DNA from 2 places in the Brevibacillus nigriterrae genome. Region 1 is predicted to be linked to the other one. Evidence: predicted binding sites of a transcription regulator. Region 1 holds the regulator's gene; the other holds the start of a gene.
What was found. The regulator Rex, encoded in region 1, represses fermentation and respiration genes when NADH is low (regulators of the CRP and FNR family bind a similar motif). The targets are predictions, from matches to a motif close to TTGTGAAATATTTCACAA.
Positions count from the first base shown of each region.

Region 1 (6,798 bases):
ACTTATACTCTTCTGGAAAATCTTCCGGCTTCGTAACTGTTAGCTTTATCAGCATTTGCTCCTTTGTAATCTGCAGGTCAGCCAATGTAGCTGACTCCATTTGAGCGATCTTCGTACGAACTGGTTCTTCTATTTCTACTTTTTGAAACAGAAACCAACCGCCAAACAGGAGAGCCAACGCGATAAGTAGCGATGAGATGATCGGTACTTTACGTACTTGCATGAGATTACTCCCCTCCTCTATTATCTACACGATTTGTATATATCGTAATCTATCAACTGGAGAACGATTTAAAGTATAGCATATTAACAAAATGAATTCCTATGTAGATGTTGGGTATTGAGGAAAAAGAAAAAGACCCCATATTAAGGGGTCTTCAAACATGTAGCATCGGTGCTTAACAGCCGTTCAACTAACCGGGTTAAGGCGATACGATTTAAGTACTTTACCCGTCTTAAAATCGTAGTACACGTAATTGTAACGTTGTTCCTGGTCAATATAGACGGCTTCCCAGAATTTTTGATTGTCATCTTTTCCAGGAACGATGTGCAGAATTCTAGCATTCTTGTCACCTTTTAACACTGCTTCCTGTACACTATTTCTCGTTACAACGCCATCCATTATTTCAAAATCAACCGAATCTGGTGTGAGCCAGGCGATTACAGGTGTGCCGAAGTGATTCTTTCCAATCACAACCGCATAGACCTTTGTCCCGCGAAATTCGCTGATTTCATCAATTTGTGCAATTCCCGTCCGATCCTTAACCCATTGCCGTACCTGATCCTCGGAAGCGTATTTCTCGCCAACTGCACTTGAAGTAAGGTGATACAAAAATCCACCCAACAAAAGCAACAAGATTCCTACAGCAATACCTACACGTACATACACAAACACTAACTCCTTTTTCATCCTCCTGACTCTTGCTTACGCTGTTGTCAGGCGGTGTCCCTTAAAAACGGAACACGAGTTGATCTCTTTGCTGATTCTGAAAGCTGGGTACTAGCAAATCAACAGTTAATTGCTTTACCTCGAATTTATCGGTATCATACCATAGCTCATAGCGAATAACCACATCTTTCAGCGTTTGTCGCATGATTTCATCTGCCTGAAATTGTGGCCCCAACCAGAGCGAAATCATGGACTCCACCTGATTGGACGGAAGAGCAAACTGAAGCCCTTTGAGCCCATCCCGATCACGCTTATGCAACTCTGTCGGTACGAGTGAATGAAGTTGTCCTTGTATGATCATGGCGTGTTCATAAGGGGTAAACAACGCATAAGGAAGAAATTCTAATGGCTGCTCTTTCCCATCCACTTGCAGTTCAACTTTGTCTGTACTGCGTTTCATCTGGATGATATGACCTGATACGTTGCCCTTGACATCGAATGATTCTCCACGATATACGCCTTGATACGTCTGGTCCCTGGTCTTTACCTGGTAGGTAACAGGTGTATCACCAGCCAGTTTTTTGACGAGACTGGCAAGCTGATCATGATGCAAGGTATCCGGGTCTCCCTGATTTTTTTCTTCCATGGATGAAGATGCAGGTGTCGTTTGAGGTGGTTTGGTTATAACAGCAAGGAGCATACCGAGCAGGAAGAGACCAAGAAAAATGGGGATCAGCCACCATAGTTGGTTCCTTCTGATGTACATAACGCTCCCCCTCCCTCGTCCCAGTTCCTAAAATTTATGAAGGACTAGAAGGTTTTAGAACGATACCGAAAACTTTCTAAACATAGCGGTAGTGTTAACGGTCATACTACAGGTACACCCCAAGGAGGTGAGCGTGTGAAGCTGCCAACGACAACCTCCGTCGAACCGAGCTGGTCGTTGCTACAGGAATACCGAGTTTCCTGGGCAGGTTTATCATCACCGCTTAGAGCCTTTTCACAACATTCACCAAATGAATACCGCCACACCTCTTTAAAAAACATTTGGCGTTACAGCCAAGATTCTAGCTAACCAAAATATTCCTACCTACACCTTTCGCTTTTCCTTTTGCTCCCATCATTCACCAGGTGTGTTGACAAGGCTGTTTGTCAAAATGCCTTTGATGGGAGACTTTTTCCATTTATCGTTTTAAAGAATCAAACATGCGGTTTGCTTCATAGATTACTTTTTCTTCATCCACCGTGAGCAATTCACGATTTCTCATAATCCATTCCCCTGCAACAATCGTATCTGTTACGTCACGGCCATTTGCCGCATACACCACATGTGAAATTGGGTTATGAGCCGGATGGAAATGCGCTTGAGCACTGTCCAGCATGATGATATCAGCTTGTTTGCCAACCTCCAGTGAACCCAGCGTCTCTTTTTGGAATACCCCGTCAGCGCCCAAAATGGTTGCCATACGCAATGCATCTTCGGCTGGTACAGCGACTGGATCATTACGTACGCCTTTGTGGAGGATCGCCGCCAATTTTAATTCCTCAAACAGATTCAGGTTGTTGTTGCTCGCAGAGCTGTCTGTACCTAAAGAGACACTAACACCCTTGGACAACATCTCAGGTACACGGGCAACTCCGCTTGCCAGCTTCAGGTTACTCACGACATTGTGCGAAACCCTTACATTATATTTTGCCAGTACATCGATTTCTTCATCCGTCAAATGTACCGCATGGGCAACAAGGGTTGGACGGGAGAATACGCCAAGGTTCTCCAAGTGAGCGACTGGTCGAACACCGTAATCCTTCACATTTTGCTCTACTTCCCACGCTGTTTCTGACATATGGATGTGCATCGGCAAATCAAGCTCATGGGCACGTTCCAAAATTTGATTGATAAAGTCTGGAGTGCAAGTGTAAGGAGCATGAGGGGACATCATCACGGTAATACGCCCGTCAGCCTGATTGTGCCAATTACGAGCAAATTGGGTAGCTTCCCGCAGTTTCGCCTGTCTTTCTTCTTCTGAACAAAAGCCAATCATCCCACGGCACAAACGAGCACGCATGCCTGAGTCTTGAACCGCTTGGGCTACTTGATCCATATGATCATACATATCAACAAACGTCGTCGTTCCAGTTCGAATCATTTCAACAATGGAAAGATAGGCGCCCCACTTCACGTGATCAGCCGTGAATTGAGCTTCAAGCGGCCACATTTTATCTTCCAGCCATTGTTGCAGCGGCAAGTCATCCGCATACCCCCGCAGAAGCGACATCCCTACGTGACCATGCGTATTGATGAGACCAGGGAGAACGAATTTGTTTTTGCCGTCGATCACTTGATCATAGCCAGTCAGGTCCTCTGGAGTTACTCCCACATAAGTTATTTTATTTCCCTCAAAGGCAATCGCACCATTTTCGATAACTTCATTTGCAGCGTTTACTGTGATCACAGTTGCATTGGTGATGATGGTTTTCTTCAATGTTGACACTCCAATCATTATGTAAGGTAATAAGCCAAGCTTTGCAAGCTCGAAGTAACATCGGCATGATGTATGCGAACATCTTTTTCTGTTCGCAGGTTCACAGGGGCAAAATTGAGGATCCCTTCAATTCCGGCTTCTACGAGCTGGTCAGCCACATCCTGCGCGGCAAATGCTGGCACAGTAATTATCGCCAAGCGAATTTGCATATCAATAATCACTTGCTTCATTTCGGACATTGGTCGAATCATCAGACCTGCTATGATTTTTCCGTGTTTGGTCTCATCAGTATCAAAAATAGCTACAATTCTCATATTATCTTTCAAATAGATATTGTAATTACTGATGGCATGTCCAAGATGACCTGCTCCGACCAAAGCAACATGGATTTCCTGGTCCAGTTTTAGTATCTGTCTGATTTTTTCGATCAGGTAATCAACGTCATAACCGATTCCCTTTTTGCCAAAATCTCCGAAAGCAGCAAGATCTTTTCTGATTTGCGCAGGATTCACATCAAGTGTTTTTCCCATCTGTTGAGAAGAGACGGTTTTCACATCCATTTGATTGAGACTGATCAAATACCTTAGGTAAATTGGTAAACGACGAACAACAGCTTCAGATATTTTCGGTGCTTTTACCATGATCTTCCTCCTCTCTATTCTCTTTTTTTCTTAATAACCTTGTAATCTTTTCCATTCGATAGGATAGAAATCGTTCCATGAATTCCGGTTATATACGTTTCCGCCCATGATTCACTCAGGCGCTCGACAATTTCCTCCTGATTCGCTTTCATTTCTTTCTCAGACAATCCTGTTTCAATAACAGCTATCTGAGCATCAACCTTGGTCAAAAACACCTGTGATGACGCCTGGTTGCTTCCTTGACTCGCTACTTTCAAGATCTCTGATCGGAGAATCTTGGTGTATCGCTGCAGCAGTCGGTCTTCTGCTTTTTCGCTGATTGCACTGGTGAAAAGAAAACGCAACTGATCCTGCTTAAGTTGAAACACCAACGAATTATCCTGCGGTGATAAAAGCAGCGGTTCGCTCGGATTCAAAACTTTCAACACAATCTTTTCGTCAAAAGTCAGTTCATCACCTTCTCCAAGCAGGATAAGTTTTTTGTTTGCAGGCAAGGGTATTACCTGTTGAATGGATCTGTGGATCGCTTCTGGCATCAGGATGGTATCGATTTGAAAATGGTTGGAAAGCTCAGGGTAGCCACCCGCATGAGTAGGCAAATCGTTGGTGATCATCACGTAGTCGATTTTGGTCACTTTGCGCTCTTCCAGCAGTTCCAAAAGCGTGGAAACATCCTTTTCACTTCCTGTATCGATCAACAACTTCTTCCCGTTTGGAAAAGTAATCAATGTACTCTCCCCGTTTTGTAGAGGGAAAAACACCGTAATCATGCCAAGAAAGTCATTTTCATTCTCGCTTAATATTGGGTCATCTACTTTTACTACGTTTTTCAAATGATCGTCAATTGAACACGCAGTCAGTAGAAAGGTGAGTACGATAACCAGCAAGCAGTTGAATCTCATAAAATGATCACCCTTCAGGAACAGCATGTTTCATTTTATGATTCTTCTTCTGCAACCATTCTTTTTTGGGGGTCGAGAAAAGGCGTGATCATTTCACGCAACGAAACCCATGGCCCTGTCTTTGTCTGGAAAGGTGGCAAGGAAGCAAGGAACGAACGTCCGTATCGTGATTCTACAATCCGGGAATCAAAGACGACAATCACCCCTTGATCCATATGATGGCGAATCAGTCGTCCCACACCTTGCTTGAATCGAATGATGGCCTGTGGCAGGGAAAGCGACATAAACGGATTTTTCTTTTCTTCCTTCAGTCTTTCCGAACGCCCCTCAAGCAACGGATGATTCGGCGGTGTAAACGGGAGACGGACGATGACAAGACAGCTTAAGTCTTTGCCAGGGATGTCTACTCCCTCCCAAAAACTGCTGGTGCCAAGCAACACGGCTTTGGATTCACGCTGGAAGTTGCGGACAAGCTTGCTGCGATTACTGCTGTCAATGCCATGTCCTAACAGTGTATACCCCTCTTCTTCTGACAACAACTGCTTCATCCCTTCATAGACTTGACGAAGCATGGAGTAAGAGGTAAAGAGGATCATGGTCCGCCCTTCTGCGGCTCGGACAACATCGACACAACCTTGTGTGACGGCATCCAGATACATTCTCTCATTCTCTGAAATAGAAGGTAAATCCGATGGCAGCAACAAGAGTCCCTGTTGTTCATAGTCAAAAGGTGAAGGCAGCGTAACCGTACGATAGTTTTGTTCCTGATTTGCGTCAAAACCCAATCGCTCCAACAAATAGTCATAGCTGTTTTTCACCGTCAATGTTGCTGATGTCAGAATCACACTCCGCTTTTCTGCAAAAAACTGTTCACGCATGGTTTGTCCAATATGCAGTGGCAAGGCGTACAGAAATAAATGCTTGCGAGAGGTGCGTGATTCAATTTCCATCCATTTCACCAGGTCGGCATCGTCTTGTATAAGCAAGGTATGAATGGTCTCGATTGTCCGCTTCACATCTTGCACGATTCCTTCCAGATCTGTCTTGCATCTTTTTACACCGAAGGAAAGTGGCTTTTCGGGCTTTTGAATCGGTGCAAGCAGTTCCTCAAGATTCGCTCCCAGTTCAGCGAGTTCTTTCTTGCATTTTTCAGACGAGGTAATGATACGAGCGTTGCGATCGCTAAAATCTCCCACCCGATAACGTACAGTCGCTCTTCCGATATCGATTGTCTCTTTGGCTCGCTTCAAAGCCCAATGATACAGAAGCTGTGACCATTGCAAGTAGGTTTCTCTTGCCTTGATGTGTGTCCGTCTGATTGTCTCCATCTGTTCTTGGACAAAGGTGGAGAGCGAGCTGTCCCACTCGTTCAATTCATTGCTGTACACGTTCAAAATGGCTTGCTCCTGATCGGTTTCCAGCCTTTCGAGCAAATACATAAGCTGAGCAGTTGAATACTCAATGCCTAAGTGTTGACTGGCTACTTCCTCTAACTGATGGGCCTCGTCGATGATCACTACCGGTGTTTTGGGAATAATCCCACCATCTGCATCCATATCCGAAACCAAAAGAGCGTGATTCACGATAATGAGATCGGCTTCACGTGCTCGTTCTTTTGCTTGATAGTAGAAACAACGAGAGAACCACGGACAGTGTCGGTGCAAGCACGAATGCGTATCACTTTTGACTTGCTGCCATAGATTGGATGCTGCGGGTGGAAGACTGATTTCCTCATAGTCTCCTGTTTCTGTCTGCGTCAGCCAGGTGACGATCTGAGCTTTAGCTAGCATGACCTCATGGGATGAATCACTTGAATCGTTCAAGGTTTGCTCAAATTTTCGCAAGCACAAATAGTTTCCTCTTCCCTTCAACTGAGCGGCTCT
Region 1 covers NZ_JBNCMT010000003.1:206,631-213,428, reverse strand. The annotation lists gene ACPW7N_RS03945 (hypothetical protein) at 1-223, opposite strand, end outside; gene ACPW7N_RS03940 (cell wall elongation regulator TseB-like domain-containing protein) at 410-910, opposite strand; gene ACPW7N_RS03935 (hypothetical protein) at 951-1,655, opposite strand; gene ACPW7N_RS03930 (amidohydrolase) at 2,074-3,372, opposite strand; gene ACPW7N_RS03925 (redox-sensing transcriptional repressor Rex) at 3,390-4,013, opposite strand; gene ACPW7N_RS03920 (ComEC/Rec2 family competence protein) at 4,028-4,915, opposite strand; gene dinG (ATP-dependent DNA helicase DinG) at 4,951-6,798, opposite strand, start outside.

Region 2 (6,798 bases), on a different contig from region 1:
GTTGCGTCCTTCTAACCGTAACACTTCCATTGCCGGCTGCCATAAGTATCCCCGGGTATACCGCAACCTCGGTTGAAACCTGAACCTGCCTGGATACTCTTGCTGCTAACGCTTGATTGAAGTTCAAATAGATCACTCCTCGTTGATTTTTTTAATGAGTGGAATGTATCTCATATTGAAACTTTCCTTATTGGGAAGATGCGATCGAGATAGCACTACTAAATGGGATCAAAACTTCAGATGTAGGTGACTCTTGAATTCGTAGAAAATCAGTTCCAATCTCAACAAGTATTCCAGTAATGGTTCCTCCGGTTGTAGTCAGAACAACAATCTGCTGTAAAAATTCCCGAGCAATCTCACCAAAATTGCTATTTGGAGAAAGGGCGGTTTGCAGGAATTGGGCAAATCTTGCTGAGTATAGTTCGTTTTCCAGTTGTGTTTGTACAATACCAGGCACTGTTGCGTTCAATTCTTCTTGGATGATATTGCGCAGCCATGGCTCTAGCTGTGTAGTGATTTGAGAGCTAAATTGGGAAAATTCATTTTGAATAGTCTGTCTTACAGCATTGATGAGTTGTTCTGCGTAAACAGAACCGCTTGCTTGTATTTGATTTGCAACAGCCCGTCTCAATACCCGCACCAAGCGGAGTGTATTGATCCGATTCCGATTTGGGGTTCTCCTAGAAACCCTAACACGGGTGTTACCTCTAAATTTCACTCTCATTAACAACCATCCTTTCGATGTTATGTGAATAAGAACTGGACATTATTAATAGTATTGTTGGTTGGGAACTTTTGTAATGGACAGTTATGTATATTGCAATATGTGTTTGAGCCTAAATTTACGATTCAGGAACTGAGAAATGAAAAACGGACGGTGCAGAAGACACCGTCCGTAAAATTGTTTTTTTATATATAACAAATAATAATATCAACAACTAACTACATGCGACAAATTTCACGAGGACATTCCTGACAATGGCAAATCGTTTGAAGGTACCCAAGATTGCGAATCGTAATATAACCGTTATCAAAGCTAATAATATCTTTGCTTCTCCACTTGTTTAACATGCGATTTACACTTTCACGGGCAGTACCAATAATGTTAGCAAGTTCTGTATTGGATAGTTTATGTGAAATGCGGATTCCGCCCTCAACTGGTTTCCCATACGAATTAGACATCCGAATCAGGGTAGATGCCAATGCACCCGGTTTCCCGTATAACAACAAGTCACGTAGTTTGGTTTGTGTCATGGAGTGCATGATTCCCATCCACTTCACAAAATGGATGGCAAGATCGCCCGATTGCATAAGCAGTCGTTCAATATCTTGTTGCTCCAGTACACCGACAATGCTGTCTTCAGAAACCTTAGCATTATACTTATAACGGCTTCCATCCCGAATTTTCGGCTCACCAAACAGGTCGCCGGTTTGGAATAATCCTAATGTAAACTCTTTTCCGTCGTTGGTCGATTTAAAGGATTTTGCGTGACCTTGTTGGATAAAATAGAGCTTGCCAGTAGGATCTCCTTCCCAAACCAAATAAGATCCTGCCGTTACTTTGTGGAATGTCATGGAACTTTTAAGCAAATTGATGTTGTCATTGGAGAATATACCAATATTCCCAAAGTAATACGGGCAGTTTGTCGAAATACAGCTTAATTCATGTGCACTTAAACTGACAGTTGCCATCTTTTTAGTCCCCCTTATCGATGGATAGAGACAGGGCAATGTCAGTTGAACAATTGCCCTTTTTTGTTCGCTTATTTTTTGATCGTCAACCTAGCAGCATCGTTTTCCAGGTTCTCCACTTCGTATGAATAACCAAGTTGATTTAATTCCTCCAGTAAAAAAACAGGAACTCTGTCATTCGTGATGATCAATGTGTCGCCAGGAGCCATTTTATCCAACTGTGCTAACGTGCGAATCATCGGTTGAGGCGGCTCTAATCCACGATTGTCGAGGGTGTATACTTTTCCTTCTGATACTGGTGAAGAGGCTTCTGTTTCTTCTGGTGCTGGAGCAGGAATACTTACTTCATCTAATATATCAGAATTGCTTTTGTGTACGAAAGTTACAATCCAGTGTTCATCATCAACTTGTTCAACCTTGTTTACAAAACCTTTAACTTTCATCACGCTTAAGAGCGGCGTTGGCTTGAAGGTCGCATGTAAGACAAATACATCGTCTTTTTGTAATTTTTTAACCGCTTCCATAATAATTTCAAATGGCTCGAGTTTCTTTTTGAGATGTGGACGAACGTCTAATTCAACATAATTTAAGTTTGCGCTCATTCTCTAACTCTCCTTTTCCCCTACTTACATTGATTACAGTTTAACTTTTTAGAGATTTTTATTTTGTGATGCCTATCACAATTATTGTTAAGAAAAATGGCTAAGATGATAATGTGTCAAGAAAAAAACTTGCGGTTATCGTCATTAGGGAGGAATACACATGTCAAGAGAATTTAAAGCAACAGTTGATGCACGTGAATACGCACCAAGAGATAAACACCGTGTGATTTTCGAGACTTTCGATCAGTTGCAACCAGGTGAGAGCATGCTGTTGAAAAACGACCATGATCCTAAACCGCTTCAATATCAATTTACCATGGAGCGTCCAGGCATTTTTGGTTGGGAGTACCTCGAAGAAGGTCCTGAAGTTTGGCAAGTTGAAATTAAAAGAACGTAAGATTACCAACCCGACTGAAGCTAACGCTGGCGGTCGACTAAACGCAACTTCCGTGTTGCATCGTCGACACTCGCACGTCCTGAGCATCGTCGTTAGGGGCCCAATAAAGATTACCCAAAAAGGAACGCCTCAAATTATATGAGGCGTTCTAATGCATCTATATCAAGTATGGTAATTTTTTTGCGATTCATTCCAATAATTTCTTCCTTTTTGAGCTGGTTGAATACACGGTTTACTGTCTCCCGTGTAGTACCAACCATATTGGCAAACTCCTGGTGGGTTAACGGCAAGTCAATCTGAATGTGTCCTTTTTCAGGTGAACCATGTTCCTTCGCTAAGCGCAAGAGGAAAGAAACGACACGATGGTTGACATCGTGTGCCACAAATTCTTGCAGCTTGGATTGCAACTCCCGAATTTTATCTCCCATAACCCTCATCACTTTAACGGCGATTGTAGGCGTTTCCAACATCAATTGTTCAAATGACTTAAGTGGAATCACGATTAACTCAGCAGGCTCCACAACCTCTGCTGTTGCAGGATACGGAGTTTGGTCAAAAAATCCAGTATGGGGGAACATATCTCCTTTTTTTTGAAACGAAACAATTTGTTCATTGCCGTTCATGTCAATCTTGTATATTTTTATAATTCCACGACAAACAAAGAAGACAGCGTGCCGTGCTTCCCCTTGCATAAAAACATTCGCTTTGCGTTGGTAGGAATGTTTGATGGTGATCGTTGAGAGTTTTTCAAATTCATGTTCATCCAACTCACGAAAAGTGGGGATGTTACGAAGAATAGGAATAAGTGGACTCATAATTCATCACTCTTTTCTAAAAACTTACAGCAAAGATAACCTACTTGCATTTTGTAAGTAATAAGTTTCCAATGTTAATAATATCACTATAAGTCTATCGTATTTGTGAGACAAATCACAACAACCAGCACTAAAGTTACCTAAAATAAAATCGATATTTGTGAATATCCATTTTCGAACATGATGAAGTGTACTGGCAGGTTATTCGAGTTTCTCGGTCTGGAGGAGAAATAGTTGAAAGGTTACGTACAAGCTTTTATTATTCTCAGCATCACCTATCTGGTTATTGGGACAGGACTTGGCGTTCTCTTTTTTGTCAATCCTGAACTTCAAGCGTTTCGTCTAGTTCATATGCACCTCAATCTGCTTGGCTTTTTAACCATGATGGTGTTTGGTGTTTTATATCATGTGTTGCCTCGTTTTATCGGTCATCCACTGCATAGTGAAAAATGGGCGTGGATACATTTGTACGCAGGAAATGCTGCTTTTGTAGTTCTGGTTTTATCCATGGCCGCATCGATCGGAAACTGGTTTTCTGGCGCCTGGGTCGTTGCAGGGTGGGCTGGATTTATTGAATGGTGCACGATTCTATTATTTGCTTCCAATATCTTTATTACGATTCGCAATGCAAGAATAAAAAGTGTAAAATAGGAGGAAATACAGATGATTACTTTGCAAACTACGGTGAATCAACTGATTGACATGGATGCTCGTTGGATGAATGCATTAAATGAATGGAATGTTGATACGTGCTGCGGTGGGAATCATTCACTAGAACTGGCGGCTAAAGAAGCAGGTATCGAACCGGAAGAACTGATGCGCAGAATTTCTGAGACCAAAGAAAAGTGGGCGTAAACAGTCAAACTTCGAATGAAATCAAACGATAGAGGGGAACGCTGCGAATATGACTGGATTGTCCGGGTGCGGTGTTATTCTCGCAGGTGGAAAAAGTAGCAGGATGGGTACTGCCAAAGAGTTACTCGATTGGCAGGGAGAGCCCCTCCTGCTTCATCTCGTTCACAGGGTGTTAGCTAATAAACTTCCTTGCCTTGTCATCTCCAACACTCCCGAGCAACTGCCTCTGGAGGCTTTGCGTCGTCTGCACGTACAGGTGACGAGCGATATCTCTCCATCCCACGGCCCCATCTCGGGAATACATACAGCACTTACCCTACGAAATGAAGACGTTTTTCTTTTTCTTTCCTGCGATTTGCCTTTTGTCCAAGCAGATGATATTGCACAACTGATGAAACACGTTGACCAACTGGAGACATTTGACGCCATTGTCCCAAGGACCAATGAGCGAATCCATCCACTGTTTGCACTCTATCATCGCCGCACCAAACGTATTTGGGAAGAAGCACTCCAGACGAACAACCTTAAAGTAATGAAAGTGTTGGATCAATTGCATGTTCATTACTTGTCATCAGGAGAGTTGAGTGAATGGTCTACGTTTAACATGAATACTCCAGAGCAGTACCAGATTGCTTGTGAGAAAGGAAGAGAGATTGATGCGTTTTCAAAGAGAGACAGTAACAGTGGACGAAGCAATCCAAAAAATACTGGGACAAGCTGAACTTCTTTCAATAGAAGAAATACACTTGAAGGAGTCTTTTGGCCGAGTGCTGGCAGAACCAGTTTACGCAACGACCAATTTGCCCCCATTTGATAAATCCCCACTGGATGGTTTTGCCGTCCGATCAGTAGACACGAAATCTGCCACACCGTCAAACCCGATTCCATTGCGAGTGATTGAGACGATCGCTGCAGGAGATGTACCAGAGAGGACACTCTCTGTCGGAGAAGCCAGCCGAATCATGACAGGTGCAATGATTCCTCCGGGTGCAGATGCGGTGATCATGTTTGAACAAACCGTAAATCCGGGTCAAATCTCAGATACGGTTGAAATCAAGAAAGAACTCGTGCCGGGTGAGAATATTTCCCGGAGTGGAGAAGAAGTGCAACAAGGGACACTGGTTATCCCACAAGGAGAGTTGATTGATGCAGGCATCATCGCGACGCTGGCGACTTTTGGCTATACCAAAGTAAAAGTTAGGGTAAAACCGAAAGTGGGAATTCTATCAACAGGCAATGAACTAGTTGACGTTGACAAGCCAATGGTTCCAGGAAAAATTCGCAACAGTAATACGCCTATGATCATTGCCATGATTACAGAAGCGGGCGGAATACCAGTAGAATATGAAAAGCTGCCAGACAACGAAGAGTTGGCTAAAGAAGCAGTGCAGAGAATTATTGAGGATGTTGACATTCTGGTAACGACCGGCGGAGTTTCTGTTGGTGATTTTGATATTATGGCTTCGATCGTAGGTCATTCTGATGTGGAGCTTCTTTTTAATCGAGTTGCTATTCGTCCGGGAAGTCCCACAACAGCAGCAAAATTCCGGGGAAAAATGATTTGTGCTCTTTCCGGAAATCCCGGTGCCTGCTATGCAGGATTTGAATTGTTTGTGCGCACGTTAATCCATAAAATGCTTGGGCGGCCAACCACGGGTGTCACGAAAGTTGAGGCAATTCTTACGGAAGATTATGACAAGCCGTGTCCATATCCTAGATACTTGCGGGGGAAACTGGCGATCAAGGATACTGTACTGTATGCCGAGCCAGATTTGAACGACAAATCGGGTAACTTGACAACCCTGTATCTAACCGAGTGTTTCATTATTATTCCTGCTGGAGGGCGAGGCAAGAGAGCAGGGGAGCGAGTGTGGGTAATCCCGACGAGAATGCCAAGCTGGCAAAAAGGGGAGTAAGGTGATCAAGTGATGCCTTTTATCATGCAAATCAGCGGATACTCCAATTCAGGAAAGACAACATTGCTTACACATATCATTCGCAGACTGTCGAGTGAAGGATTGCGTGTGGCTGTCATTAAACATGATGGTGGGCATGATTTTGAACTGGATCAAACAGGGAAAGATACATGGCAATTTAAAGAAGCGGGCGCACCACTTGTAGCGATTCAATCTAAAACAAAAACAGCATGGCTTGATTACTCGCCTGTTGAGTTGCCGGAATTAATCAATCGTATTTCAACAGGAATCCCCGATATCATTCTCATTGAGGGGTTTAAATATGCTGATTATCCAAAAATCGTGCTGATTCGCCGGGAAGAAGATAAGGAATTGTTGCACAAGTTAACACAAATTATTGCCATCGCAAGCTGGTTGCCGATGAAAGCCGATTCACTCCCTGTTTACTCCATTCATGATCAAGAAAAGATATGTGAACTGATTCTTGACCGCTATCGTTTGTCCTTTTTATGAACATCCGA
Region 2 covers NZ_JBNCMT010000001.1:324,464-331,261, reverse strand. The annotation lists gene ACPW7N_RS01720 (hypothetical protein) at 188-724, opposite strand; gene ACPW7N_RS01715 (Crp/Fnr family transcriptional regulator) at 943-1,692, opposite strand; gene ACPW7N_RS01710 (DUF2249 domain-containing protein) at 1,764-2,294, opposite strand; gene ACPW7N_RS01705 (DUF2249 domain-containing protein) at 2,455-2,691, shown strand; gene ACPW7N_RS01700 (Crp/Fnr family transcriptional regulator) at 2,826-3,506, opposite strand; gene ACPW7N_RS01695 (hypothetical protein) at 3,741-4,157, shown strand; gene ACPW7N_RS01690 (DUF542 domain-containing protein) at 4,170-4,361, shown strand; gene mobA (molybdenum cofactor guanylyltransferase) at 4,411-5,082, shown strand; gene ACPW7N_RS01680 (molybdopterin molybdotransferase MoeA) at 5,018-6,277, shown strand; gene mobB (molybdopterin-guanine dinucleotide biosynthesis protein B) at 6,290-6,790, shown strand.
Region 2: a site for Rex is predicted at 2,358-2,375, ahead of ACPW7N_RS01705 (DUF2249 domain-containing protein). Genes of this name have one in related genera too.